Regions from separate parts of the Streptomyces sp. NPDC005728 genome, predicted to be linked through region 4. Evidence: riboswitches for the same ligand, from Rfam matches in the RefSeq annotation. Region 4 holds a riboswitch; each other region holds the start of a gene.

The links. Region 4 has a riboswitch for cyclic di-AMP ahead of ABZ471_RS38900 (NlpC/P60 family protein). Riboswitches for the same ligand answer to the same signal wherever they lie in the genome.
Positions count from the first base shown of each region.
Region 1: another riboswitch for cyclic di-AMP. It lies ahead of ABZ471_RS34575 (NlpC/P60 family protein); the one in region 4 lies ahead of ABZ471_RS38900 (NlpC/P60 family protein).
Region 2: another riboswitch for cyclic di-AMP. It lies ahead of ABZ471_RS15795 (M23 family metallopeptidase); the one in region 4 lies ahead of ABZ471_RS38900 (NlpC/P60 family protein).
Region 3: another riboswitch for cyclic di-AMP. It lies ahead of ABZ471_RS06845 (transglycosylase family protein); the one in region 4 lies ahead of ABZ471_RS38900 (NlpC/P60 family protein).

Region 1 covers NZ_JBEXYL010000071.1:25,490-32,599, forward strand. Annotated here, with positions in the region: gene ABZ471_RS34565 (M23 family metallopeptidase) at 1-508, shown strand, start outside; gene pcrA (DNA helicase PcrA) at 561-3,071, opposite strand; cyclic di-AMP (ydaO/yuaA leader) riboswitch at 3,356-3,527, shown strand; gene ABZ471_RS34575 (NlpC/P60 family protein) at 3,535-4,590, shown strand; gene ABZ471_RS34580 (tellurite resistance/C4-dicarboxylate transporter family protein) at 4,663-5,631, shown strand; gene ABZ471_RS34585 (hypothetical protein) at 5,635-5,988, opposite strand; gene ABZ471_RS34590 (NlpC/P60 family protein) at 6,409-7,110, shown strand, end outside.
Region 2 covers NZ_JBEXYL010000019.1:92,482-99,591, forward strand. Annotated here, with positions in the region: gene ABZ471_RS15785 (pitrilysin family protein) at 340-1,734, shown strand; gene ABZ471_RS15790 (pitrilysin family protein) at 1,731-3,119, shown strand; cyclic di-AMP (ydaO/yuaA leader) riboswitch at 3,342-3,506, shown strand; gene ABZ471_RS15795 (M23 family metallopeptidase) at 3,519-4,274, shown strand; gene ABZ471_RS15800 (hypothetical protein) at 4,307-4,474, opposite strand; gene ABZ471_RS15805 (GntR family transcriptional regulator) at 4,473-5,168, shown strand; gene ABZ471_RS15810 (HPr family phosphocarrier protein) at 5,371-5,652, opposite strand; gene ABZ471_RS15815 (GNAT family N-acetyltransferase) at 5,831-7,110, shown strand, end outside.
Region 3 covers NZ_JBEXYL010000006.1:100,512-107,621, forward strand. Annotated here, with positions in the region: gene eno (phosphopyruvate hydratase) at 1-1,060, opposite strand, end outside; gene ABZ471_RS06845 (transglycosylase family protein) at 1,387-2,070, opposite strand; cyclic di-AMP (ydaO/yuaA leader) riboswitch at 2,075-2,243, opposite strand; gene ABZ471_RS06850 (transglycosylase family protein) at 2,426-3,472, opposite strand; gene ABZ471_RS06855 (cytochrome P450) at 3,656-4,924, opposite strand; gene ABZ471_RS06860 (hypothetical protein) at 4,921-7,110, opposite strand, start outside.
Region 4 covers NZ_JBEXYL010000097.1:147-7,256, reverse strand. Annotated here, with positions in the region: gene ABZ471_RS38915 (M4 family metallopeptidase) at 1-61, opposite strand, end outside; gene ABZ471_RS38910 (LysR family transcriptional regulator) at 210-1,190, opposite strand; gene ABZ471_RS38905 (hypothetical protein) at 1,655-3,130, opposite strand; cyclic di-AMP (ydaO/yuaA leader) riboswitch at 3,556-3,724, shown strand; gene ABZ471_RS38900 (NlpC/P60 family protein) at 3,733-4,923, shown strand; gene ABZ471_RS38895 (antibiotic biosynthesis monooxygenase family protein) at 5,302-5,640, shown strand; gene ABZ471_RS38890 (NAD(P)-dependent oxidoreductase) at 5,637-6,533, shown strand; gene ABZ471_RS38885 (amidohydrolase family protein) at 6,540-7,110, shown strand, end outside.

The DNA.
Region 1 (7,110 bases), on a different contig from region 4:
CTTCGCCGACCGGGCGAGCCGTACGCAGGAGCGCATCGACCTGAAGGCGCAGCAGGAGCTGCAGCAGAAGAAGGCGGCCGCGGCCGCGGCGCTCAAGGAGCGCCTGCGCCCCAAGTTCGCTGTGCCGGTCACCCAGCGGGGGCTCAGCGCCTACTTCGGCCAGGCCGGTGTGAACTGGATGTCCGTGCACACGGGCATCGACTTCCCGGTCTCGTACGGCACCACGGTGATGTCCGCCACCGACGGCGTCGTCTCCACCAAGTGGAACAGCGCCTACGGCAACATGATGATCGTGACGGCGAAGGACGGCACGGAGACCTGGTACTGCCACCTCTCCAGCTACCGCGTCGCCTCCGGTACGACCGTGAAGGCCGGCGAGCCGGTCGCCTACTCCGGCAACTCGGGCAACTCCACCGGCCCGCACCTGCACTTCGAGGTACGGCCCGCGGGCGGGGCGGCCATAGACCCACTGCCGTGGCTGCGCAGCCACGGCCTGGACCCGACCTGAGCCGCCCGCACGAAGCGAGCCCCGCCGATCGATCCGGCGGGGCTCAGATCGTCTACAGCTTCTCGACCGGCGCGTACCGCAGCAGCAACCGCTTCGGCTTGGCGTCCCCGAAGTCGATCGTCGCCTCCGCGTTCCCACCCGTGCCCTTGATCGCGACGACCGTGCCGAGGCCGAACTGGTCGTGGGTCACGCGGTCCCCGACCGCCAGGGCGACCACCGGCTTCTCCGTGGTCCGCCGTGTGGCGAACCCGGACGCGCCGGCCGCCGACGACCGGGAACGGGACGAGGACAGCGAGGCCGCGATCCCGGAGGCCGGCCCGGAGGACACCGGTGCGGTCGCACCCGTCCGCTTCCACTCCACATGGGCGGCCGGGATCTCCTCCAGGAATCGGGAGGGCGGGTTGTACGACGGCTGTCCCCAGGCGCTGCGCAATGCCGACCGCGTGAGGTAGAGCCGTTCCCGCGCGCGCGTGATGCCGACGTACGCCAGGCGCCGCTCCTCCTCCAGCTCCTTGTTCTGGCCGAGGGCGCGCATGTGCGGAAAGACGCCGTCCTCCATGCCGGTCAGGAAGACCACCGGGAACTCCAGGCCCTTGGCGGTGTGCAGGGTCATCAGGGTGATGACGCCGTCGCCGTCCTCTTCGTCCGGGATCTGGTCGGAGTCGGCGACCAGGGCGACCTGCTCCAGGAAGTCGGACAGCGTGCCGCCCGGGGCGGCAGTCCCGGATGTCGCTGCGCCTTGGCCGCGCTCCTGCTCGAACTCCAGGGCCACGGCCGCGAGTTCCTGAAGGTTCTCGATGCGGGTCTCGTCCTGGGGGTCGGTCGAGGCCTGCAACTCGGCCAGGTAACCGGTGCGTTCCAGTATGGCCTCCAGGACCGTGGCCGGTCCGGCGCCGGACTCGACGATCGTCCGGAGGTCCTCCATCAGCACGTTGAACCGCTTGACGGCGTTCGTCGACCGCGCGGCCATGCCGTAGGCCTCGTCCACGCGCTTCAGGGCCTGCGGGAAGCTGATCTTCTCACGCTGGGAGAGGGCGTCGATCATCGCCTCCGCGCGCTCGCCGATGCCCCGCTTGGGGACGTTGAGGATGCGGCGCAGCGGCACCGAGTCCTCGGGGTTGGCGAGGACGCGCAGGTAGGCCAGGACGTCCCGGACCTCCTTGCGCTCGTAGAAGCGGACGCCGCCGACCACCTTGTAGGGCAGGCCGACGCGGATGAAGACCTCTTCGAAGACACGGGACTGGGCGTTGGTGCGGTAGAAGACGGCGACGTCCCCGGACTTTGCCTCGCCCGCGTCCGTGAGGCGGTCTATCTCGTCGGCGACGAACTGGGCCTCGTCGTGCTCGGTGTCGGCGACGTAGCCGGTGATCCGTGCGCCCTGGCCGGCATTGGTCCACAGGTTCTTCGGGCGGCGGGACTCGTTGCGCTCGATGACCGCGTTGGCGGCGGACAGGATGGTCTGCGTGGAGCGGTAGTTCTGCTCCAGCAGGATCGTCGTCGCGTTCGGGTAGTCCTCCTCGAACTGGAGGATGTTGCGGATGGTCGCGCCGCGGAAGGCGTAGATCGACTGGTCCGCGTCACCCACCACGCACAGTTCGGCGGGCGGGAGGTCGTACTCGTTCGGGGGGACGTCTGCTTCGCCGGCGCGGTCGCCCGTGCCGACCAGTTCGCGCACCAGGGCGTACTGGGCGTGGTTGGTGTCCTGGTACTCGTCGACCAGGACGTGCCTGAAGCGGCGGCGGTAGTGCTCGGCGACGTCCGGGAAGGCGCGCAGCAGGTTGACCGTCGTCATGATCAGGTCGTCGAAGTCGAGCGCGTTGGCCTCGCGCAGCCGCGACTGGTAGAGCGCGTAGGCCTGGGCGAGGGTCTTCTCGAAGCCGTCGGTGGCCTGGGCGGCGAAGTCCTCCTCGTCGATCAGCTCGTTCTTGAGGTTGCTGATCTTGGCGCTGAAGGACTTGGGCGGGAAGCGCTTGGGGTCGAGGTCCAGGTCGCGGCAGACCAGGGCCATCAGGCGCTTGCTGTCGGCGGCGTCGTAGATGGAGAAACTCGACGTGAAGCCGAGCTTCTTCGACTCGCGCCGCAGGATCCGGACGCACGCGCTGTGGAAGGTCATGACCCACATCGCGTTCGCGCGCGGACCGACGAGCTGCTCGACGCGCTCCTTCATCTCGCCCGCGGCCTTGTTGGTGAAGGTGATCGCGAGGATCTGGCCCGGGTGCACGTTCCGCTCGGCGAGCAGGTGGGCGATGCGGTGGGTGAGCACACGGGTCTTGCCGGAACCTGCGCCGGCGACGATGAGCAGCGGGGAGCCGGCGTGGGCGACCGCCGCGCGCTGGTTCTCGTTCAGCCCCTCCAGGAGCGCTGCCGCGTCGATCGCGGGGCGCGGGGCGCCGTCGCGGTAGTACGCGTCCCGGTCCGGCGGCACGTCGAACTTCCCGCCGAACAGATCGTCCGCAAGCGGCTCCGGAGCGTGATCGTCCTCGGGCGGCGGCGGGGGCTCCTCCTCGCGCCCGCGAGGGGGCTGGAGGTCCGCCAGGAAGCTGTCGTCAAAGAGGCTGCTCATCGCTCTCCGAGTCTAGGGCGCCGCACCGACAACCGGCCGCCACCCCGGGAACATGGCCGGATCGCCGGAGGGTTGATCACCGCTCCCGAGCGGTCGGTCATCGCGCAGTTCCGCGCCGATCAGGCCCTCACGCTGCGGAAGCGTCTTGTCACGCCTGTATGAAAACAGCCTCAGGTCACGGAAATGTATCGGACATATGGCACACCAACCTTCACAGGAGTCACACGAGTTGGCTAGGTTGCCGTCAGGCCGCACGACCCCCTTCCGGCGAACGTCGCCGAGCGCCGCGGCCTCCGCCGAGTCCGGTGCGCCCTACGTGGCAGCCGGAGCCGGGGACCCACCGATCCCGGGGTGAATCGGCCGACTCCCGCCCGGGACGACGCCGTAGGGCAACCCTTCCGAACCACCCGCCCGAACCCGACAGCTAACTCGGTAGGCGGCACATTGGAAGGAGTCGCCTCTCTTGGCGTCGCACCGCAAGCCGCGCCCCGGCGGAACCCTCGGACCGGGCCTGCACACGCCCGCCCTCGCCACCGCCGCCTTCACCTCCGTGGCCGTACTGTCCCAGACGGCCGAGGCCGCCCCCGCCGACGACGGCAGGCCGAGCGTGGAGGAGATCGAGAAGAAGATCGACGAGCTGTACCGCCGGGCGGACTCCGCGGCCGAGCGGTCCGAGGAGGCCACGGAGCGGGCCGGGCGACAGCGGGGGCGGCGGGAAGACCCGCGCGGGAAGACCCTGTTCGCGGACGCGCCGCAGGAGCAGCCGGAGCCCTCGCCGGACTACTTCGACCAGAACCGGCTGATGGACCGGCTGGCCTCGACCGTGAAGAAGCGGCAGGAGACCGCCCGGAGCCTGGAGCCGCAGGCCGACAGGGCCCCGGAGACACAGGCCGACAGGAGCGCGGCGGCACCGACCGCCAGAAGCACGGAGGCGGCCCCCGTCTGGAGCCAGGAGGCGCCGGCCGGGAGGCCGGACGAGACCCGAACCCCGTCGCCGCGTGACCCGAAGAGCGCCAAGGCCGTCGTCCAGAAGAAGCTCGCCTCCGCCCGCGAGCTGCTGTCCCGGCTGACGGACCGGGAGCAGGCTCGGCCGGCCGCGCCGGAGCAGCGGACGCAGGAGGGGGCCGAGCCGCGGTCGTACGGGTCCTCGGGCGCGCAGGCCTCCAGGGCCGAGAAGGCGGTCTCCTTCGCCCGCGCCCAGATCGGCAAGCCGTACGTGAACGGGGCCAGCGGCCCCGGCTCCTACGACTGCTCAGGCCTCACCCAGGCCGCCTGGAAGGCCGCCGGTGTCACCCTTCCCCGTGCCGTGCGCGACCAGGCCGCCGCGGGCACCCCGGTCTCCCTCGCCGACGCGCACCCCGGTGACCTGGTCTTCTTCCACGGCGACCACAGCCACGTCGGCCTCTGCACGGGCAACGGGATGATGATCCATGCCCCGCGGCCCGGCGCGTACATCCGCGAGGAGTCCGTCTTCCACGGGGGCGAATCGATCATTCACAGCGTGGTCCGGCCGGCCTGACCGTCCTCTTTTCGAGCCCCACGCGCGCGTGCCCTCCTCGCCGGGCCCGCTCGGCTCCCTAGCATCGGGCGCATGCCCGGCATCTCAGGTCTGCGTGCGTGGTGGGCGGAGCGTCCGCCGGCGGCAGGAGCCGCCGTCATGGCGACCGGCATCGTCTCGGTGGGCCTGCACCTGACGGGCGACGAGACGCTGTCCCGGGTCTTCCTCTGGCCGGCCTGCGTCGCCTGGGTGGCGCTGGCCGCCGACTTTCTCGTACGGCTGCTGATGCAGCGGCAGCGATGGGTGGCCGCGGCGGAGAGTCCGGGCGCGCTCACCGCCGTCGCCGCCACGGCGGTGCTCGGCACCCGGTTCTCGGCGCTCGGCCGGCAGACCCTGGCCGAGGTGCTGCTGGTGGTGGCGGTGGTGCTGTGGCCGGTGCTGCTGTTCCTCGTCGTGGGGCACTGGAAGCGGCGCATGCCGGGAGCGGTGTTCCTGTGTTGCGTGGCCACACAGGGGCCGGCGGTGCTGGCGGCCACGCTGGCCGCGGCCGAGACGACGGCATGGCTCGCGCGTGCCGCGCTGGTGCTGTTCTGGCTGGGCCTGGTGCTCTACGTCCTCGCACTGCGGCACTTCGATCGGCGGCAGGTGTTCGAGGCGGCCGGGGACCAGTGGATCGCAGGCGGAGCGCTCGGCATCTCGGCACTGGCCGGGGCGAAGCTGCTCTCCGCCGACAGTGCGCGGCTGTACCTGTGGAACGACGACGACCGGGGTGTGCTGCGCAACGTGACGGTCGCGCTGCTCGTCCTGGATCTGGCCTTGTGCGTGGTCCTGCTGGCCGCCGAGGTGGCCCGGCCGCGGCTGCGCTACGACATCCGGCGGTGGGCGACGGTGTTCCCGCTGGGGATGACCGGGGCGGCCACGCTGTCGGTCGCGGCCGCCCTGGGCATCGGGTCGTTGAAGGGGCTGGGGCGGGTGCTGGTGTGGGGGGCGGTGGCGGCGTGGCTGGTGGTCGCGGCCGGCGCGGCCCTCGCGGTCCGTGGAGGGATCAGCGGACGGCGCTGAGCGTCAGGTCCACAGCACGGCGATGAAGATGTTCGCCGCGGTCAGCAGGCCGACCAGCCCGAAGGCGCCCTTGTCCACCTTCTCCTCGTCGCGCTTCACGTAGACCAGCCCGAGGATCACGATCAGCAGGGCCAGCTTCAGGCCGATCTTGACGGTGTTGACGTGGTGGTCGTCGGCCTGGTTCAGGCCGACCAGGATCACGCCGGTGCCCAGCATGGCCAGCGCGCCATGCAGCATTCCGGGGACGAAGCGGGCTGTGCCCTGGCCTATCGCCTTCATCTGGGTGAGGAAACCACCGAGCAGCGCGGCGATGCCGATGATGTGCACGCCGACGAAAAGATGGATGAGTACGTCCATGGGCCCGGAGCCTAGTGAAGGGCGCTTGAGGCTCCCTTCACCGGGCTCGCCGCCGGATCCGTGGATCTTGCATATATGCGCCCCATAGCACCACGCGGCTCCCGCGTGTCCCGCATTGCGCGCATCGGTCACCACGCTGCGTGAAGGCGACGCCTCCGACCTCGAATCTCGGTCACATACGGTCACACCTCGATCGGTCAAAGCCAGTTCTGCACTCCGCGTTACCTGCCTGTCACAGGCAGGCCTAGCGTCCTCCCCCAGGTGACCGGCTCCCCACCGCCGCCCGGGCCAGGGGCGGCCGTCGGCCACCACCGCCGAGAAAGGTCCGGCGGCGGCCCGCTTCCCCTGTGCGGGCCGCCGCCGGACGCATCGACCGCTCGCTCGGTCGCACGAGTCCCACGGAAGGACGTGACGGTCCAGGTGGCAGCGCACCGCAAGCCCCGACAGCGCTCGCTCGGCGGGAACACGGCCCGCACGGCCGCCACCCTCGCCCTGGCGGGCGCGGCCACCGCAACGGCCTTCGAAGGAGCGGCCAACGCCGCGCCGGAGCTGACCCCGGCACAGGTGAAGGCCAAGGTGGACAAGCTGTACCAGGAGGCGGAGACCGCCACCGAGACGTACAACGGGGCGAAGGAGAAGGCGGTCACGGCCCAGCGGCGGCTGAACTCGCTGCGCGACGAGACCGCCCGCAAGCAGCAGAAGCTCAACACGGACCGGGACGCGCTGGGTTCGCTGGCCGCGACCCAGTACCGCGAGGGCGGGATCGACCCCGCCTGGCAGCTGGCGTTGTCCAGTGACCCCGACCGGTATCTGGACAAGGCGGAGTTCGCGGAGCGGGCCGGCGAGCGGCAGGCCAAGGCGGTGGCGGGGGTACGCGAACAGCTGCGGGAGATCGAGCAGTTGCGCGGCGCCGCCCGCGTCGAGCTGAAGTCGCTGCGGTCGCGGCAGGCGGAGTTGCGGCAGCAGAAGAAGACGATCACCGGGAAGCTGGCTCAGGCGCGCGAGCTGCTGGCCCGGCTCACTTCGCCGCAGCGGGCCGAGGTCACCGGCGACGGCGCGACTCCGGGGCACGCCTCACGATCGGCTTCGGACGTCCGGGCGGCCCTGGAGCAGGCGGGGACC
Region 2 (7,110 bases), on a different contig from region 4:
CACCCCTTCGGGCCTCCGCGCGCTCGCCCTCTCGACATCGACGCGCCCCTACAGCTCGCTCTTGCTGAAGCGTTTGACGGATCTGACGCGGACCATTGTGGACCGCGGCACTGACAACCCGCGCCACGACCCGGTCTCCGTGGCCCGGCCCGGCCTGGGGAGCGGCTCGGCGCGTGGCCGGAAAGCCGTCCCACGGCACGCCCGACGCAGGCTACGCGATCCGCTGTGGGCGTACGTCCGGCGGGAACTTCGCCGAGGCTCCGCCCGCTTGCATACAGTGGCAGGACCGGCAGGAAAACCGCGGTTTCGACGACCGCCTCCGCTCGCGAAGGGACGTACATGCCCATGGGTCACACGACCACAGCCGAGGCAGGCTCCGGGGGCCTGACAGCGACCGAGCACCGCCTGGCCAACGGTCTGCGCGTGGTGCTTTCCGAGGACCACCTGACCCCGGTGGCGGCGGTGTGCCTCTGGTACGACGTCGGCTCCCGCCACGAAGTCAAGGGACGTACCGGCCTGGCTCACCTTTTCGAGCACTTGATGTTCCAGGGCTCGGCACAGGTCAAGGGCAACGGTCACTTCGAGCTGGTGCAGGGGGCCGGCGGCTCGCTCAACGGCACCACCAGCTTCGAGCGCACCAACTACTTCGAGACCATGCCCGCCCACCAGCTGGAGCTCGCCCTCTGGCTGGAGGCCGACCGCATGGGCTCGCTGCTCGCCGCCCTGGACGACGAGTCCATGGAGAACCAGCGGGACGTCGTCAAGAACGAGCGCCGCCAGCGCTACGACAACGTGCCCTACGGCACCGCCTTCGAGAAGCTGACCGCCCTCGCCTACCCGGAGGGCCACCCGTACCACCACACGCCGATCGGCTCGATGGCGGACCTGGACGCGGCCACCCTGGAGGACGCGCGCCAGTTCTTCCGCACCTACTACGCGCCCAACAACGCGGTGCTCTCCGTGGTCGGCGACATCGACCCCGTGCAGACCCTGGCCTGGATCGAGAAGTACTTCGGTTCGATCCCCACCCACGACGGCAAGCCCCAGCCCCGCGACGGCGCCCTGCCGGAGATCCTCGGCGAGCAGCTGCGCGAGGTCGTCGTGGAGGAGGTCCCGGCGCGCGCCCTGATGGCCGCCTACCGGCTCCCGCAGGACGGCTCCCGCGAGTCCGACGCGGCCGACCTGGCGCTCACCGTCCTCGGCGGCGGCGAGTCCTCCCGCCTGTACAACCGGCTCGTGCGCCGCGACCGTACGGCCGTCGCCGCCGGGTTCGGCCTGCTGCGCCTGGCCGGCGCGCCCTCGCTGGGCTGGCTGGACGTGAAGACCTCCGGTGACGTCGAGGTGCCGGTCATCGAGACCGCCATCGACGAGGAGCTGGCCCGGTTCGCCGAGGAGGGCCCGACGCCCGAGGAAATGGAGCGCGCCCAGGCTCAGTTGGAGCGCGAGTGGCTGGACCGGCTCGGCACGGTCGCCGGCCGCGCCGACGAACTGTGCCGGTACGCGGTCCTGTTCGGCGACCCGCAGCTCGCCCTCACCGCCGTCCAGCGCGTCCTGGAGGTGACCTCCGACGAGGTCAAGGCGGTCGCCAAGGCGCGTCTGCGTCCCGACAACCGCGCGGTCCTCGTCTACGAGCCGAAGTCCCCGGAGACGGTCGCGGACGCCGACATCCCGGAGGACCCGGAGAAGGAAGCGACCGTAGAGGCCGGTAACGACAACGAGGAGACGGCCAAGTGAGCGAGCTCGCCACGATGGACTTCCACCCCCAGCCGCAGGCCGGCGAGGCCAAGCCCTGGGCGTTCCCGGCGCCCGAGCGCGGCACGCTGGACAACGCTCTGACCGTCCTGCGCTGCCACCGCCCCGGCCAGCAGGTCGTCGCCGTCGAGGTGCTGCTGGACGCGCCCCTGGACGCCGAGCCGAGCGGCCTGGACGGCGTGGCCACGATCATGGCGCGGGCCTTCTCCGAGGGCACCGACAAGCATTCCGCCGAGGAGTTCGCCGCCGAGCTGGAGCGCGCGGGCGCCACGCTCGACGCGCACGCCGACCACCCCGGCGTCCGCCTCAGCCTGGAGGTCCCGGCCTCCCGCCTGGCCAAGGGCCTCGGCCTGCTCGCCGACGCCCTGCGCGCGCCCGCCTTCGCCGAGAGCGAGGTCGAGCGGCTGGTCCGCAACCGCCTCGACGAGATCCCGCACGAGCTGGCCAACCCCGCCCGCCGGGCCGCCAAGGAACTCTCCAAGGAGCTGTTCCCGGCCACCTCGCGCATGTCGCGCCCGCGCCAGGGCACCGAGGAGACCGTCGAGAAGATCGACGCCACGGCCGTACGCGCCTTCTACGACCGCCATGTGCGACCCGCCACGGCCACCGTGGTCGTCGTCGGCGACCTCACCGGCACCGACCTGGACGCGCTGCTCAGCGACACCCTGGGCGCCTGGACCGGCACCGCGGGCCGGCCCCGGCCCGTGCCGCCCGTGTCCGCCGACGACACCGGCCGCGTGGTCGTCGTCGACCGGCCTGGCGCCGTCCAGACGCAGCTGCTCATCGGGCGGATCGGCCCCGACCGGCACGACCGCGTGTGGCCCGCCCAGGTGCTCGGCACGTACTGCCTCGGTGGCACGCTCACCTCCCGCCTGGACCGCGTGCTGCGTGAGGAGAAGGGCTACACCTACGGCGTGCGCGCCTTCGGGCAGGTCCTCCGCTCCGCTCCGGAGGGCACGGGCGCCGCGATGCTCGCCATCAGCGGCTCCGTGGACACCCCGAACACCGGTCCCGCGCTGCAGGACCTGTGGACGGTGCTGCGCACGCTCGCGGCGGACGGCCTGACCGACGCCGAGCGAGATGTCGCGGTGCAGAACCTCGTCGGCGTGGCGCCGCTGAAGTACGAGACCGCGGCGGCCGTCGCGAGCACGCTGGCGGACCAGGTCGAGCAGCACCTGCCCGACGACTTCCAGGCGACGCTGTATCAGCAGCTCGCCGCCACCGGCACCGTGGAGGCCACCGCGGCGGCCGTCAACGCCTTCCCGGTGGACCGCCTGGTGACCGTCCTCGTCGGTGACGCGGCCCAGATCAAGGAGCCGGTCGAGGCGCTCGGCATCGGCGAAGTCACCGTCGTGGCGGCCGAGTAGCAGCCGGACGGCGCCACACGCGCGCGGGGCCCTGAGGACCGACGGGTCATCAGGGCCCTTTGCTGTGCGCAGCCCTTCCCCAGATGTCCGAATTGGGGCAGAGGTTGCCTGTCTGACCTGTGGGATGCGCTACAAAAGCCCGGATCCGTTTGGGGATCGAAAGGCGGCGCCTTTAGCGTTTTCCGGGCTGTTCGTCAGGCAGTGCGCCGCATCCGCGGCACCGGACAGTCATCGCCGAGTCCCCGTACGGCGCGAGCCAGGGGAGCCGGGGACCCAACCGTAGTCCCTGGGGTGAATCGGACGCCCGCGCGCGAGCGAGGGGGTCCGTAGGAGACCTTCCTGCTCCGAACCCGTCAGCTAACCCGGTAGGCGAGAGGGAAGGAAAGGACCAGCCACTTCATGGCGTTCATGTGCGCCACCGGGAAGCACCGCAAGCCCGGCCGGGTCAAGCGCACCACCGCTCAGGCGGCAGGCATCGCGGCCCTCACCACCACCGGCGTCATCGGCACCCTCGCGGCCACTCCGGCGCTCGCCGCGGACAACTCCGTCGAGGACACCGGCCTCACCCCGGTCATCACCGTGAGCGACTCGGTCGCCGAGCAGATCGACGCGCAGGCCGAGGCCCAGCAGGAGGCCGCCGACCAGAAGGCGGCCGAGGAGGCCGCGGTGAAGGCGGCCGCCGCGCGGGCGAAGAAGGAGCGCGAGGCCGAGGTGCGCGCCGCCCGTGAGGCCGAGCGCAAGCGCCTGAACGCCTTCGTCGCCCCGATCGCGCACTCGTACGTCTCCACCGGCTACAAGACCGGCGGCTCCCTGTGGTCCTCCGGCTCCCACACCGGGATCGACTTCCATGCGGCCAGCGGGACGACCGTCCACGCGGCGGGTTCCGGCACGGTCGTCTCCACCGGCTGGGGCGGGGCGTACGGCAACCAGATCGTGATCCGGATGGCCGACGGCATGTACACCCAGTACGGCCACCTGTCGTCCATCGGCGTCACCGTGGGCCAGAAGGTCACCCCGGGCCAGCAGATCGGCCTGTCCGGCGCGACCGGCAACGTCACCGGACCGCACCTGCACTTCGAGGCCCGTACGACCCCCGAGTACGGCTCGGACGTCGACCCGGTCGCCTACCTCCGAGGGCACGGCGTGAACGTCTGACGCTCCGGCGTACGACATCCCGAAGCCCCGGCTCACGAGCCGGGGCTTTCGCCGTTTTCCGTGGTGCCCGCAGCCTCCGCTGACCAAAAAATATCCATGGATTCCGGTCTGCCGTCGGAAATTCCGGCCCATTGCAATAGAGTCACGGAACAGGCGTCCATCGTCGACGTTTCACGGGGATTAAGGCGGAGGTCGGTCATGCGTATTCCGGCGCACTCGGTGTGCACGGCGATCCGGGACGACATCGTGGCCGGTGTCTACGAGCGCGGCAGCCGCCTCACCGAGGAAGTCCTGGCCCGCCGCTACGGCGTCTCGCGGGTCCCCGTCCGCGAGGCCCTGCGCACCCTGGAGGCGGAGGGCTTCGTGGTGACCAGACGGCACGCGGGCGCGTGCGTGGCCGAGCCGACCGAGCAGGAGGCCGCCGACCTGCTGGAGATGCGGATGCTGCTGGAGCCGCTCGGCGCCTCCCGGGCCGCCCAACGGCGCACCGAGGCCCATCTGAAGGTGCTGCGCGGGCTCGTCCGGCTGGGCCAGGAGCGGGCCAGGCGGGGCAACAGCGAGGATCTGCGCTCGCTCGGCGGCTGGTTCCACGAGACGCTCGCCCAGGCCTCCGGCAGCCCGTCGCTGAGCTCGATGCTGACCCAGCTGCGGCACAAGGTCGCCTGGATGTACACGGTGGAGGCCCCGTCGGCTCCCGTGGAGTCCTGGGCGGAGCACGGCGCGATCGTGGACGCGGTGGCGCGCGGTGACAGCGAGCGTGCGCGGGCGGTCACGGCGCTGCACGCCGAGCGCTCCACGACCGCGCACCGGCTGCGGTTCACCGCGGGCGGAGATCGCCCGGAGCGTGTGAGGAACTCGCAACACGCCGTAAACATGTCGAGTCTGCGGCATTAACACGGGCGCCGTATACAAAGAGAGGGTATTTAGCGGACGCATATTTCCGCTGCCCTTTTCCGGCGTGCCCCGAAATTCGGCGTCGCACGCCCTTCGTATGCCTGTGGTGAATTCATCGGGCCGACTGCCGCAAAAGCGTCGACTGTCAGAAAACGCGGAAGCCGCGCCACCCGGAAAGGGTGACGCGGCTTCCTGGCGCAGCTCAGACGGTCTCGGGCAGCTCTTCCAGGCCCTCGGCGACCAGCTTGGCCAGACGGTCCAGGGCGATGTCCGCGCCCTCGGCGTCGGAGGCGAGGACGATCTCCTCGCCACCCTGGGCGCCCAGGCCCAGGACGGCCAGCATGGAGGCCGCGTTGACGGGGTTGCCGTCGGCCTTGGCGATCGTCACCGGGACGCCTGCGGCCGTGGCGGCTCGGACGAAGATGGAGGCGGGGCGGGCATGGAGGCCCTCGGCCCAGCCGACGTTGACGCGGCGCTCAGCCATGTGTTGCTGCCCTTCGGTGTTCAGGGTTGTCTAGACCAGTTTCCCATATCGCGAAGCGTGCCCGGAGCAGACCTTCGTCCCGCTCCGGTCGGGTCGCCGGACCGCGGCCTCGGTCCGGCTTCCGTCCTCCACAGACTGCCTCGCGCCCTTGTCGGACGCGAGCCGTACTCTGGGCCCCATGCAGAGCCCGGCGGACCGGCACGACCGGCACGAGTACCCCGCCCACTGGGAGGCGGACGTGGTGCTGCGCGACGGGGGTACCGCGCGCATCCGGCCCATCGCCGTCGATGACGCCGACCGCCTGGTCAGCTTCTACGAGCAGGTCTCGGACGAGTCGAAGTACTACCGCTTCTTCGCGCCGTACCCGCGCCTGTCCGCCAAGGACGTCCACCGCTTCACGCACCACGACTTTGTGGACCGGGTGGGACTCGCGGCCACCATCGGCGGCGAGTTCATCGCCACCGTACGCTATGACCGCATCGGCCCCGACGGCCTGCCCGCGTCCGCCCCCGCCGACGAGGCCGAGGTCGCCTTCCTGGTGCAGGACGCCCACCAGGGCCGCGGGGTCGCCTCCGCCCTCCTGGAGCACATCGCGGCCGTCGCGCGCGAGCGGGGCATCCGGCGTTTCGCCGCCGAGGTGCTGCCCGCCAACACCAAGATGATCAAGGTGTTCACTGACGCCGGGTACACCCAGAAGCGCAGCTTCGAGGACGGCGTCGTACGCCTGGAGTTCGACCTGGAGCCCACCGACCGCTCCCTCGCCGTGCAGCGCGCGCGGGAGCAGCGCGCCGAGGCCCGCTCGGTACGGCGGCTGCTGGCACCCGGCTCCGTCGCGGTCGTCGGCGTCGGCCGCGCGCCCGGCGGGGTGGGCCGCAGCGTCCTCGGCAACCTCCGGGACGCCGGCTATTCCGGCCCTCTGTACGCCGTGAACAAGGCCTTCCCCGAGGACCTCAAGGAGGTTGACGGGGTGCCCGCGTACCGCTCGGTGGGGAACATCGAGGGCCCGGTGGACCTCGCGGTCGTCGCCGTACCGGCCGAGTACGTGCCGGCCGTGGTCTCCGAGTGCGGTGAACACGGGGTGCAGGGGCTGGTCGTGCTGTCCGCCGGGTACGCCGAGAGCGGGCCCGAGGGGCGCGAGCGGCAGCGGGCCCTCGTCCAGCAGGCGCGCGCGTACGGCATGCGGATCATCGGCCCGAACGCCTTCGGCGTGATCAACACCGCGGCCGGTGTCCGGCTCAACGCCTCGCTCGCCCCCGAGATGCCCCGTCCGGGCCGGATCGGCCTGTTCACGCAGTCCGGGGCCATCGGCATCGCGCTGCTGTCCCGGCTGCACCGGCGCGGGGGAGGGGTCACCGGGGTCACCGGCGTGTCCGCCTTCGTGTCCGCCGGGAACCGGGCCGACGTCTCCGGCAACGACGTCCTCCAGTACTGGTACGACGACCCGGAGACCGATGTCGT
Region 3 (7,110 bases), on a different contig from region 4:
CCAGCTCGACGGCGTCCAGGGTCTCGGTCAGCGAGCCGATCTGGTTGACCTTGACCAGCAGGGCGTTGGCGGTGCCCTCCTCGATGCCGCGGGCCAGGCGCTCCGGGTTGGTGACGAACAGGTCGTCGCCGACCAGCTGGACCTTGTCGCCGAGCTTGTCGGTGATGACCTTCCAGCCGGCCCAGTCGTCCTCGAACAGCGGGTCCTCGATGGAGACGAGCGGGTAGGCCGCCACGAGCTCCTCGTAGTACTCGGTCATCTCGGCGGCCGAGCGGGACTTGCCCTCGAACTCGTACTTGCCGTCCTTGTAGAACTCGGACGCGGCGACGTCGAGCGCGAGCGCGATCTGCTCACCGGGCACGTAGCCGGCCTGCTTGACGGCCTCGAGGATGAGGTCGAGTGCCTCGCGGTTGGAGCCGAGGTTCGGGGCGAAGCCGCCCTCGTCGCCGAGGCCGGTGGACAGGCCCTTGTTCTTCAGGACCTTCTTCAGCGTGTGGTAGACCTCGGTGCCCCAGCGCAGGGCCTCGGAGAAGGACTCCGCGCCGATCGGGGCGATCATGAACTCCTGGATGTCCACGTTGGAGTCGGCGTGCGAGCCGCCGTTCAGGATGTTCATCATCGGCACCGGCAGCAGGTGCGCGTTCGGGCCGCCCAGGTAGCGGAAGAGCGGGAGGTCGCTGGCCTCGGAGGCGGCGTGGGCGACGGCGAGGGAGACGCCGAGGATGGCGTTGGCGCCGAGGGAGCCCTTGTTGTCGGTGGCGTCCAGGTCGAACATGGCCTGGTCGATCAGGCGCTGCTCGGTGGCGTCGTAGCCGACCAGCTCCGGGCCGATCTGCTCGATGACGGCGAGGACGGCCTTCTCGACGCCCTTGCCCTGGTAGCGGTTCGGGTCACCGTCGCGCAGCTCGATGGCCTCGAAGGCACCGGTGGAGGCGCCGGACGGGACGGCGGCACGACCCGTGCTGCCGTCGTCGAGGCCGACCTCGACCTCGACCGTGGGGTTGCCTCGGGAGTCCAGGATTTCCCGGGCTACGACGACGTCGATGGACGGCACGAGCATCTCCTTCGTGGATGTGACGCTGGTTGTGCGGGGCTGGTGAGCCTTGCGACTAGAGCCTAACCGTCCCGGGACCGTCGGCCACCGACCGACCGTCCCGTGGACAGGGAGACGGTACCTATTGTTCACGCACGGAACAAAGGGACCCGGATGAGACCCGATTGAAGAGTGGGCAAACAGCGCGGGAAAACAAAGAACCCCGCCCCGGTGCGTACGGGGGAAAACGCACCGGAGCGGGGAGCCCGTGGGGACGGGGGGTGGCCCTCACGAGGCCTTGAGTGTGGGGGGAGAGCCTGTGAGGGCGCTGTGGTTCTGGTGGGGCCCGGATGTCACTTCAGGTGCAGCTGCTGGCCCGGGTAGATGAGGTTCGCGTCCTCGACGATGCCCTTGTTCAGCTTGAACAGCTTCTCCCAGCCACCCTCGACCTTGTGCTTCTCGGCGATGCTGCTGAGGGTGTCACCCTTGACGACCTTGTACTCGCCGTCGCCCTTCTTGACCTTCTTGCCGGTCGGGGTGGTGACGGTCTTGCTCGCGGCCGGACGCTCGGCGGAGCGGGAGGCGGCCTGCTGGTCGGTGGAGCGGGTGGTGGTGCTCGGCGCGGTGGTCTTCGAGGGGGCGGCGGGGGCGGCACCGCCGTAGGGGGTGCTGGACAGGCCCGTGCCGCACACCGGCCAGGCACCCTTGCCCTGGGCGGCGAGGACCTTCTCGGCGACGGTGATCTGCTGCGCCTTGGTGGCCTGGTTGGCCTGCGCGGCGTACTGCGTACCGCCGTACGCGGCCCAGGTCGAGGCGGAGAACTGCAGACCGCCGTAGTAGCCGTTTCCGGTGTTGATGGACCAGTTGCCGCCGGCCTCGCACTGGGCGACCGCGTCCCACTCGGAGGCGGTGGCGGCGGAGGCGTTGCCGGCCGCCATCAGCGGGGCGGCGACGACGGCGCCGGTGACACCGGCGAGCGCGATGGCGCGGGTGGCCTTGGACGGACGGCGGTGCTTGCCCTTGCCGGAAAACAGCATGGATCGATCCCCTCACCGACGCCTGCGAGGTGAGCTGTCGGGTTCGGGCCGGTTGAGTTGCCCGGCCGCGCCCCTTCCGGGACACGGCTTCACCCCAAGCCGGTTACGGCATCAACCACCGCTTCCGGCACTTACCTTGGGTCCCCCGCTCCTGCCTACGGCGCATGACGCGACGACTGTTCCCGGGCAACCGCTGGCAGGATTCGGCGTTGCGACTGCCGGGGCTCGTGGTGACGAGCGGCCTTGACCGTAGACAGGCGATCGCCGGAATTTCAAAGACGATCAGGGCTTCTGAGACTCATCCCACACTTTCACCAAACCGGACATTAGGCGCGAAGCGGGGCGTCAACTCCCGCTACTTTTCGCCCTTTTCGGCACCGACTTGCAGGGTCTGACCGGCAGCGATGTGGTCCGGGTCGGCGCCGATGGCCTTCTTGTTCTCGGCGTAGAGCGCGCGCCATCCGCCGTCGACGTCAAGGGAGTCGGCGATGGAGACGAGGGTGTCGCCCTCGACGACGGTGTAGGTGCCCGCGTCGCGAGAGGCGTGGCGGCCGGACGCCGAGGCGCCCTGACCGTTTGCGTTGCTTTCGTCCGCACTGTCACCGCGATGACGTCCGCCGCTGCTGAGCGTGCCGGTGTCGACCAGGCTCCAAGAGCCGCCGGTCTGCCATGAATTGTCCGACTCTTCCGTGGCGGGATCCGTGACGGCGCCCTCGCCTTCCTGCCCCTCACGGGAACCCGGCGATGCGGATTTGTCGGACTTGGGTGCGTCGGCATCCTTGCCCGAGTCGGCACCCTTGTCCTTGTTCTCACTCTTGCCCGGGGACGGCTTGCCGGTCGCATCCGAGGAGGAGTCGGACGAGGATGATGAATCCGACAGGTCGGACGAGTCGGACTTACCGGTGGAGTCGGACGAGTCCTTGGAACCGGAGGAGTCGGAGTCGCCAGAGGACTTGGAGGAGTCGGAGTCACCGGAGTCCGCCGAGCCCGAGCCTCCGACGCCCGTGTCGACGTCCACGGAGCCGGAGTTCGAGGACAGTCCTGCGAGCAGGGCGCAGGTGGCCCAGTGAGTGGTGCCCTGGTCGGCGAGGATCTTCTCGGCGACGGCGATCTGCTGCGACCGGCTGGCCTGGTCGGCACTGGAGGCGTACTGGCCGCCGCCGTACTTGTCCCAGTCGTCCTGGGACATCTGGAGGCCGCCGTAGTACCCGTTGCCGGTGTCGGCGCTCCAGGAGCCGCCGCTCTCGCACTCGGCCACCTTGTCCCACGTGGTGCCGTCGGCCGCGCTGGCGCTCGCGGCACCCAGGAGTGGGATGGCGATGGCGGAGCCAGTCACTCCGGCCGCGACGAGGAGAGCCGGAGCCTGACGGGGGCGACGGTGACGACCGTTCCCGGAGAGCATGCGGAAGCCTTTCGTGCGACAGCTGGGGTGGCGTGGCGCAGGAAACTCGGCGCGCCACACTGATGGGTGAACGTATAGGCAGACGATCACTTGTCACAAGTTAATGCCGCGCAGATCACGTGAAGATCACAGAAATGAACTTCTGTCATCTTCGGCTGTGCCGGGTGTGCTTGGCCGACGCGCTCAGGGGGCGGGCGTGAACTCCACGGGGAGCGTGCGCAGGCCGCGCATGATGAGCCCGCCACGCCAGCGCAGCTCGGCCGGGTCCGCCGCGAGCCGCAGGTCGGGGAGGCGGGTGAGGAGGGTGGCGAGCGCGGTCTGGCCCTCCAGACGGGCGAGCGGGGCGCCCAGGCAGTAGTGGATGCCGTGGCCGTACCCGAGGTGCTGGTTGTCCCGGCGGGACAGGTCCAGTACGTCCGGACCGGCGAACCGCTCCGGGTCCCGGTCGGCGGCGGCGAGTACGACGAGGACCGGGTCCCCGGCGGCGATGTCCTGCCCGCCGACGGTGAGCGGCCGGGTGGCGAACCGCCAGGTGGCCAGCTCCACCGGACCGTCGTAGCGCAGGAGTTCCTCGACGCCGGTCTCCAGGAGGTCCTGCTCCCCGGCGGCCAGGGACCGCTGGAGCCGGTGGCGCTGCTCGGGGTGGGTGAGCAGGGCGTAGGTGCCGTTGCCGATCAGGTTCACGGTGGTCTCGAAGCCGGCGAACAGCAGGATGAAGGCCATGGCGGCGGCCTCGTTCTCGGTGAGGTGCTCGCCGTGGTCCGAGGCACGGATGAGGCCGGAGATCAGGTCCTCGCCCGGGGTGGGCTCGGCGGGCAGCGCCTCCCGCTTCCGGTGGATCAGCTCGGCGAGATAGCCGCGCATCTTCTTCACCGATCGCGCGACCCCGCCCCGGGGCCCTCCGCCGTGCCGGATCATCATCCCGGCCCAGTCCCGGAAGTCGTCCTGGTCCTCGCGCGGGACGCCGAGCAGGTCGCAGATGGCGTAGATGGGGAGCGGGAAGGCGAAGTCGTGGATGAGGTCGGCTTCGCCCTTCTGCGCGAACCCGTCGATGAGGTGGTCGGTCAGCTCCCGCACCCGGGGGGCGAACTCGGCGACCCTGCGGGGCGTGAACGCCTTGCTGACCAGCCGGCGCAGCCGGGTGTGGTCCGGCGGGTCGATGTTCAGCAGGTGCGTCATCAGGTCTGCCTTGCGCTCGCCCGGGATGCCCGTCTTGCCCTTGGCGTGCGCGGGCTCGTCGTGATGCGCCGGGTTCTTGCTCAGCCGCTGGTCGGCGAGGGCCTGCTTGGCATCGCCGTACCGCGTGACCAGCCAGGCCTCGACCCCGCTGGGCAGCCGGGTCCGGTGCACGGGGGCATGCTCGCGGAGCCAGGCGTAGGCGGGGTAGGGGTCGGTGGCGAACTCCCAGGTGAAGAGGTCGGGGGCGGTCGGGGGGTGGGGGTCGTTGGTCACTCCTCGACGGTATCCGGCTTCTCGGGCATCTCGCCGAGCGCCTTCAGGGCACCGGGGTGGCCCATGGCGGCGGCTCTGCGGTACCAGTCCTTCGCTTCCTCCGGGGCGCCCTGCTTCTCGAGGAGGGCGGCCAGGCGATACGCGGCGTACGAGTCACCCTTCCTGTGGCCCTCGTGATAGTGATCACTCGCTTCGTCCGGGCGGCCCGACCCCTCCAGCAACGCGCCGTAGTGGGCGTGGTCCAGGGGATAGGTGCCACTGGGTGCGCAGTAGCCCAGGGCGTCCTCCAGCGTCTCCGGCCGGTCGGCGTACCTGAGCATGTCGGCAGCCTCCTCGTCACCGGCGTCGGCCGCACGGCGGAGCCAGGTCGCGCCGGCGATCCGCTGGTTCCACACCAGGAGCCACATGCCGAGGCTCCTGGCCACTTCGGGCCGCCCCGCGGCGGACGCCCCGTGGTACAGCTCCCACAGCTCCTCGGACCGGCCGCTGGTGACCAACAGATCGGCGAGCAGGTGCTCGGCCTCCGAGTCCTCCTGGTCCGCTCCCACTTGGAGCCACTTCTCCGCGCGATCACGCAGCAGCTTTCCGAGCAGCGTCGCCGCCGTGCCGTCCCCGGCCTCGGCGGCCCTCTCCAGAAACGGCTCGGCCCGCTTCCCCTCCCCGCGCCCCGCGAGCAGTCGTCCGAGGTGTCCCGCCGCCTTGGCCACCCCGGCCTCGGCCGCCCTCCGGAACCAGTCCTCGGCCTCCTCCGCGGACCCCAGGCTCTCCTCGAGCAGCCCCAGCCGGTACATCGCCGCCTTGTCCCCGCTTTCGGCCGCGTCCCCGAACGCGGTCCGTGCCAGCCTTGCCACGGTCTCGAAGTCGTACGCCTCGTCCTCGCGCGCGACCTCCACCGCCCGCTGCCGGAGCACCCCGCCGCCCACCGGCGGAAGGCCTCCGTCCTGCTCAGCCATGTCCACGAGGCAGGCCGCCGGCTCCCACGCCCGGGGTCCGCCGCGGCGCAGCAGCGGCAGCACCCCGAACCGCTTCCCCGCCGCCCACTCCAAAGCGTCCTCCACCGACTCCCGGTCCAGCCCGGCGGGAACCTCGTGGGTCTGGTGCACCTCCAGGATCAGGTCCTGCGGCAGCGGCCCCCCGAGCCCGCACCGCGCCAGATCGACCGCCGCCCGCACCAGCGCGTGCCCGCGCGGATGCCGGTCGGGACGCCGCGCGCGCTGCCACTCCTCCCAGAGCAACGGGGCGAGGGCGAGGTAGGCCGCGACGCCCTCCGCGCCGCTGCGCCGGGCGGCCTGCGCGAGCCTGGGGTCCCCCGCCCCCTCCGCCCTCCCCCGCTCCGCCCGGCTCCATTCGCGAGGCAGCTCCACGAGCTGCGCCAGGTCCAGCACGCGGCCCCGTGACGTCTGCCGGTGCTCGTCATAGGCGTCCTCCCGCAGCGTGGCGACCACGACCACGCCCTGACCGGTCAGCCGGGCCAGCAGCCGGGGCTCCAGGCCGCCGTCGCCGAGGTGGCCGTCGAGGTCGTCCAGCCACAGGACGCAGCGGTCCGGCCCGCCCCGCAGCAGACCGGACAGGCCCTGGAGGTCGGCGTGCCGGGCCGGCGCGTACACCCGGGCGGTCGGGAGCACGGCGGCCAGGGCCGCCAGCGCCGTACGTGACTTCCCGGCGAACGGCTCCCCGAGGACGACCACCAGGCCGCCCTCCGCCAGCGCCGAGCCGACGGCGCCGTCGACATCCCGCTCGACGTAGGGCGGGAGCTGGGGCAGCCCCTTCACCCGCCGGGCCGGCCGCACCCCGTGTGCGAGCGGCTCCAGGTCAGCTGCCGTCGGCCAGTCGGCCGGGCTGGAGTGCGCGAGGGCCGGCGGGCCGCCGTAGGTGTTCTGGATCTGGACGCCGACGACCGGGCCGTGGAAGGTGCCGCTCCGGAAGTCGACGTGGTCCGCGGTGTGGGGCGGACGCTGCTCCCACTCCCCTATCAGCTCGCGCAGCTGTTCCTTCGCCGCTTCCGGGTCCAGAGCGAACATCAGCGTGTTGCTCAGGCGATTGCGCCAGGTCCGCTCATCCAGCTCGGAGGCACTGGGCTCTCGCTCCACGACGGAGGGGAGCTTGGCTGCATACGCGGCGGCATCGTGCTTCCGGAACCACTCCGCGAACCGGTCACGCACCCGCACCCGCTCCGCCGAGCGCAG
Region 4 (7,110 bases):
CACCCGTGGTGATGACGCCGGCTGCGACCATCGCGGAAAGGGCAAGAAGGGGACGGGGCATGACGGGGTGATTCCTTCGCTCGTCGTGGGGTGACGACGTCCTGGGGGACGTTGACGCGAAGTGTTCACCAGGTGACATGTTCCTGACGTGACTCCATCTGGGATATAACCCCGGAGCTATAGGGCAGGGAGATCCGTGGCCCGGCCGGTCACGTGCCGTCGCCCAGGGCGAACTCCTCGCCCCCGTCCTGCCACCAGGCCAGATACTGCGGCCGCTGCCGCACCAGCGACAGGTAGGCGGCCAGCAGACGCTCGCACGCCGCGTCGGCGAGTTCGGGCAGAACCGATTCCGTGTTCCAGGCCAGCAGGAGCCGCCGGTAGAACGGGACGTCCACGAGCGGTCGCTGCACGGTGCCCTGGGCGGGGACGTCCGCGGTCGGCCATACGCCGCAGACGGCACGGCGGCCGGCAACCAGGATGTGCGCCACGGACAGGTCCGGCGTCACATGGGCGATGCGCGGAGTGAATCCCGCAGACCGACAGGCGAGATGAAGGTACGCGTGCACACCGCTCTCGTCGGCCTCCGGCATGACCCACTCCTCACCCGCCAGCTCATGGAGGCTGACCGCCTCCTGGCACGCCAGCGGGTGGTCCTCGGCGAGCAGGACGAAGACCGGCTCGCGGAGCAGTGTGCGCGTCCCCACCGACTCGCCGACCGGAAGGGGGAAGCCGGGGAACTCGCCGAACACCGCGATGTCGCATTTCGAGAGGCTCAGCGATTTCACCAGGGTGTGCACGGAACGGCGGGCATCTATGGTGAGCCGGCGTTCCGGGACGAGTTCGAAGAGCGCGGAGACCAGCAGGGACACCAGGGGGCCGGCGGTTCCGCCCGCCCGCAGCGGAGCGGTGGCCTGCCTGTCCGCCTCGGCCGCCGATCGCGCATGCTCGCGCAGCCGGTCGAAGCCGACGACGAGGTCACGGGCGCAGCGCAGGACGTACTGCCCGTTCTCGTTCGGCGTCACCCCGTCGGCGCTGCGGATGAAGAGCGGGCCGCCCAGCTCGTGTTCGATCCGCTTCAGCTGAGCGCTCGTGGCGGGCTGGGAAAGCTGCAGCCGTGCAGCGGCCTTGCGGATGCTGCCGGCCTCGGCCACGGTGAGCAGGATACGGAGGTGCCGGAACTCGAGGTGCATGAACATTCCCCGCTCAGCGCGGGGGACCCCTGCACCCCCCGTGACCAGCAGAACCAGTTGCCCGACGGCATGGTGACCAAGAGTCTGCCGGACCCGTGGGGGCGGCAACCATGGGACGGTAAAAACCTACGTGCGAACGCCACGGCGTTCACCGTCATCACGGCACCAGTCTGCATATACCGGCATGATTCACCGGGCTGCCCCGATCATCTGACGGTCCGTCAATAGCTCGTGCGCCGGCGCCTTCGCCACTGCGGCAGAAGCGTCTTGGCCTCGACGGGCTGCTGGTTCGTCACTCCTGGCGCAGAGAGGCGAGCCAGCTGTCGTCCTGGAACTCGGCAGGGACCTCGTCCCAGGACGGATCGATCCCGCGGCGCTCCAGCTCGTCGAACCACCGGTCCCGCTGCGACTCGGGGAGACGTCGTCCGCACCAGGGACAGAAATCTTTCTGGCCGGCACCGGCTTCATCTCGGGGCTCGCGTGATGACCCGTTCCATCACCGTCTCGGGCAGTACCGGGTTGCTCGCGGCGGCTCGGGCGAGGGAGTTGTCGGGGCCGTCGATCAGGGTTTCCAGGACCGGGAGGGCCAGGGCGGGGTGGGCGGCCGCGTGGCGCCGCGTGTCGGCATCCTGGGCGGCCAGGCAGAGCAGCAGCGTCTCGGACCGTGCCGCCGGGTGGCGGGCGATCTCTCGCAGGGCGCGGCTGGTGCCGGCCGGGTGCGCCGCCATGCGGTGCAACAGGTCGGCGGGACAGCCGGGGTGGCGGCCGACCGCGGCGAAGACGGGCGGCCCGTGCCTTTCGACCAGTTCGGCGAGCCGTTCGGGAGCCAGTTCCGGGCGGGCGGCGATCCGCTGGGCCACTGCGATGTCCGGGTCGGCGGCGAGCCGTTCGACGAGGTCGCCCGGCAGCCGGGTCCGGTCGGCGGCCAGCGCCCTGGCCTGCGCCACCCGACCGGTGGCCAGCGTGCGGAGTTCACGCTCGGTGGCGGACTCGACGCGGGGTGCCGGTTCGCCTGGCAGCCGTTCGTGAGCGGCCAGAGCGGTGAGCAGGTCGAGCGGGACGGCCGGGTTCTGTGCGACGGCTCGGCGGACCTCGGCAGCGGGGTCGGCGGCGAGTCCACGCAGCAAGATGTCGGGGACCGCAGGGTTCGCGGCGATCACAGCGCGGACGTCGCAGGAGGGGTGGGTGGCGAGCCGCTTCAGGAAGTCGGCCGGCAGGTCGGTGCGGGCAGCGAACATCGTGACCGTCCAGACCTCGGGGGCGTCCAGGAAAGCAGCGAGCCCCTCAGGCGGAACGGCCGGGTGGCCGGCGGCCACCAGCCGGACGCGCCGGATGCCGGGTGTGTGGTCCGCACACGCCGCCTCGCGGCGGTGGCAGGCACCGCAGCGGGTCGGGACCGGCCACCCGCCGTCGGCGAGGAGGGCGGCGAGCAGCGAGGGCGGCGCGTTCTCGTTGTCGGCGACGGCCTGCCGCACGACGGTGCTGGGATGGCGGGCGAGGTGGGAGAGCAGCTCGGGCGGAAGGTGCGCGTTCCCGGCAGCGCCGACGACGACCGCCGGGTCCGGGTCGTGGGCGAGGGAGGCGATGACGTCGGCGGGAGCGTCGAGGGCGTAGGCGACTTCCTGCCGTACCTCGGGGTCCGGATCGGTGGCGGCCTTCCGCCAGGCGGCGGCCGGCGCCACCCCGCCGAGGATCGCGTCGAGCAGCCGTCCGGGATGCTCCTGGGGAATCTCGGGCCAGGGCACCAGCCCGCTCCGGACCAGAAAACAGGTGAGCGACGGGTTGCCGACGGCGAGCAGATCCCTTACCTGTGGGGGCGTCAGCCGCTCACGATCGGCCAGCGTGAACAGGACCTCCTCGTCGCCGCTCGCCACGAGCCCGGCGAACAGTTTCGCGGGCATGGCCGGATTCTCGGCCAGCCCCAGCAGTGCGTCACGCAAACGATCCCTCTCCCGACGACTGGGTCTGCCGACCACCTGGTGGCTGCCGGCGGCAGGTCCATGTAACCGGAAGGACCGCTCGACCGTCTCTTGCATATCGCCTTGGACTGGCGGACGGCCAGGACGGCCGGAAACGGGCTGACCGCCGGTGACGCCGACGAGGGCACTTCCTGCGGATCACCTGAGGGCCGTCCGGCCGGGGCACGATCCACCCCTCGCCCGGACGCGGGGAGACATGGGCAGGCATCGCAATTCCGGCCGACTCATCCCACACCAAGGCAGACTGACGGCACTCAACGACGCCACCGAGAAAAGGTCACGAAAATGTATCGGACATATCGCCCACCAACCTTCACAGGGGCCACACGAGTTGGCTAGCGTTCCCGCCAGGCCGCCCGACCTACACCGGCGAACCTCGCCGGGCCGTGCGGCCTCCGCCGAGTCCGGCACGCCCGCGCGGCAGCCGGAGCCGGGGACCCACCGACCTTGGGGTGAATCGGCCCAACTCCCTCCGGGGAAGGGTCGTAGGGCAACCCTTCCGAACCATCCGCCCGAACCCGACAGCTAACTCGGTAGGCGGAACATGGAAGGAGTCGCCTCCCTTGGCGTCGCACCGCAAGTCGCGCCCCACGGGTCCGCGCATAGCCGGCATACGCACCCCCGTGCTCGCCACGGCCGCGCTCACCTCCGTGGCCCTGCTGTCCCAGACCGCCCATGCCACCCCCTCCGCCGACGACAAGCCGAGCCTCGAAGAGGTCCAGAAGAAGGTCGACGGCCTGTACCGCCAGGCCGAGTCGGCGACCGAGAAGTACGACGCGGCCAAGGAGAAGACCGCGAAGGAGCGCAAGCGCGTCGACACCCTGCTCGACGACGTGGCCAAGCGCACGGCCAAGCTCAACAAGGCGCGTGAGGAGCTGGGTTCGTTCGCCGCGGCCCAGTACCGGACCGGGGCCGCATCCCCCGACACCGCGACCCTCCTGCTCGCGGACTCCCCGCAGGACTACTTCGACCAGGCTCAGCTGATGAGCCGGCTGACCTCCCGCCAGAAGGGCGCGGTCGACGACTACGTCACCGAGCAGTCCGCGACCATGAAGACGCGGCGGGAGGCTGTCAAGAGCCTCAAAACGCTGACCCAGTCGCAGAACGACCTCAAGACGGCCAAGTCCACCGTCCAGAAGAAGCTGTCCACCGCGCGGGAGCTGCTGTCCACGCTGACGGCGGAGGAAAAGGCACGCCTCGCGGCGATCGAGAAGCAGAAGCAGGAGGAGGCGGCGCGGAAGGCGGCGGAACTCGCCAAGCAGCAGGCCGCGGCCGCGCAGGCGGCGAAGCAGCAGAGCCCGTCTTCGGGCTCGACCTCGAATTCCGGCTCGACCTCGGGTTCATCCTCGGGTTCGGGTTCGGGCACTTCCACCTCCCCGTCGGGCTCCACGTCCGCCACCAAGGCAGCGAAAGCGCTCGCCTTCGCCCGCGCACAGATCGGCAAGCCGTACGTCTGGGGTGCGACCGGGCCCGGCTCCTACGACTGCTCCGGCCTCACCCAGGCTGCCTGGAAGGCCGCCGGCGTCTCCCTGCCGCGCACCACCTACGACCAGGTGAGCGCTGGTACGACGGTGCCCCTGACCGACGCCCGGCCGGGCGACCTCGTCTTCTTCTACGACGACATCAGCCACGTCGGTGTCTACATCGGCAACGGCATGATGATCCACGCCCCGAAGCCCGGTGCCTACGTCCGCGAGGAATCCATCTACTACGGCGGCGACTCGATCATCCACAGCGTGGTCCGCCCGGCCTGACGGTCAGGGGTGGAGAAAGGCCCGACGCGCCGGCGTGACGGCCGCCCGCAATGACAACGACCGAGGCGACCACCGCCCCACGGCACGGCTGCCCATGCCCGGGCCACGCCGTGCCGGACGGGACGGGGCTCGCCGACGGCGGCTGATCCGGCGTGGTTCGAGGGATACGAAAGGGGGTTGCAGACCCCCGTTCGGGTGCGGCCATCCGCGGCCTGCAACCGGCAAAACGCACCACCTCGTCACTCACCCGAACAGAGCAACCACAAAGGGTTGTCCCCTTGTACCCGTTGGCATGTCCCCCATTCGGAGTTGCGTCCGCACGGGGGACATGAGGCTGTGGGAGTCGTGTCCTACCGGATCTCACCCTCAGGAGGAGACATGGGCACGAGGAACAGCGGCCAACCGGCCGACAAGCTGAGCGTCGTCTTCACCGTCCGAGTGATCGAGGGCGGCGAGCAGGGATTCCTGGATCTCTACGACCAGCTCCGCAAGTCCGTGGCCCAGACCCCCGGCCACATCGTCGAGAGGCTGGGAGCACCCGTGGACGACTCGCGGCAGTGGGTCATCACCAGCGAGTGGCAGACGGCCGAGCACTTCTTCGCCTGGCAGCAGAGCGAGGAGCACCGCGCACTGGTGGCTCCGCTGCGCCAGTGGGTCGACTCGACGCAGTCGCTGCGGTTCCGAGTCGTCAAGGAGACCAAGGGAGTGATGTCATGACGCGCACCGCCAACGGCCCCGTCGCCGTACTCGGGCTCGGCACGATGGGCACCGGCCTGGCCACCCGCCTCCTCGATCAGGGAATACCGGCCCGAGTCTGGAACCGTACCTCGGAGCGAGCCGGACCGCTTGCCGAGGCAGGCGCCTTCGTCGCCTCGCACCCCGCCGACGCCGTCGCGGGTACGAGTGCCGCCATCTGCGTCGTCGCCGACGGCGAAGCCCTCGGCTCCGTGCTGCACGGACCCGACGGCGTGCTGGCCGAGGGCCCCTACCCCGGCGTCCTGATCTGCGCCAGCACCGTCTCCCCCGAAGAGGTCGTCCAGATCGCCGGGGACATCCCCTCGGTTCTGGACGTCGGGATGCTCGGCAACCGCGACCACGCCCGTGACGGCGAGCTGCGGCTCTTCGTCGGCGGCGAGGAGCAGGCGTTCGACGCCGGCCGCCCGCTGCTGGAGATGCTGGGCAAGGAGGTCGTCCATCTGGGCGCACTCGGTTCCGGCATGCGGATGAAACTGTGCCTCAACCTCCTGATGGGCATAGAGGTACAGGCCCTGGCCGAGGTCACCGAACTGGCGGGCGCCTGCGGACTCGACCGGCAGCTGGTCCTCAAGACCGTCGCAGGCAGCGGCTTCGCCTCTCCGGTCATGGCGTTCAAGTCGAGGCGCCTGGGTTCCGGCCGTTTCGAAGAGCCGGACTTCCGGCTGCGGCTTATGGCGAAAGACCTCATGCTCGCTACCAAGCAGGCAGCAGCAGTCGGCCTGACTCTGCCGCTGGCGGCCGCCGCGGCGGAGACCCACGTCCGTGCCACCGAGCAAGGACTGGGCGACCAGGACTGTGCCGCGGTCACCCGTGCACTCGCACCAAAACCGCGCACTCACACCGAAACCGGGTAGCGACACGTGATCATCGACATCCACGGGCATCTCTCCCCGCCGGAGGCGGCCAAACGCTTCCCCATGCCGCCGAGCCTGACCGACGTCGACGGCATGCTCGCCGCTCGCGCCGAGGCCGGCATCGACCTCACCATCATCGGCAGCCCCGTCGGCGCCGGAGCGATGGCGCGGGTACCGGGCGTGGACAACTACGCGCAACCACGAGACCGGCTGCGCAGTTTCCACGCCTGGATGTCGGGGCTGATCGCCAGGTTCCCGGACCGGTTGCGCGGCTATGTGTACGCCAACCCGTTCGGGGACGACGATCACCTCGACGGGGTGCGGGAGACCCTGGAGGACCCGGCCTTCGTCGGCCTGATCACCACGTCCAGCGTCCACGGGGAGCTGCTCGGCTCCGCGCGTGCCGACTCCTTCTTCGCGCTTGCCGCGGAGGCGGGGGTACCGGTCCTGGTGCACGCCCCGGCGGAACCGGTCGGCACGGAACGGGTCGACGAGATCGGCTTCGTCGAGCAGATCGGCCGGTTCGACGACGTCACCCTGGGCATGGCCATGATCGCCTTCGCGGGGTGGTTGGACA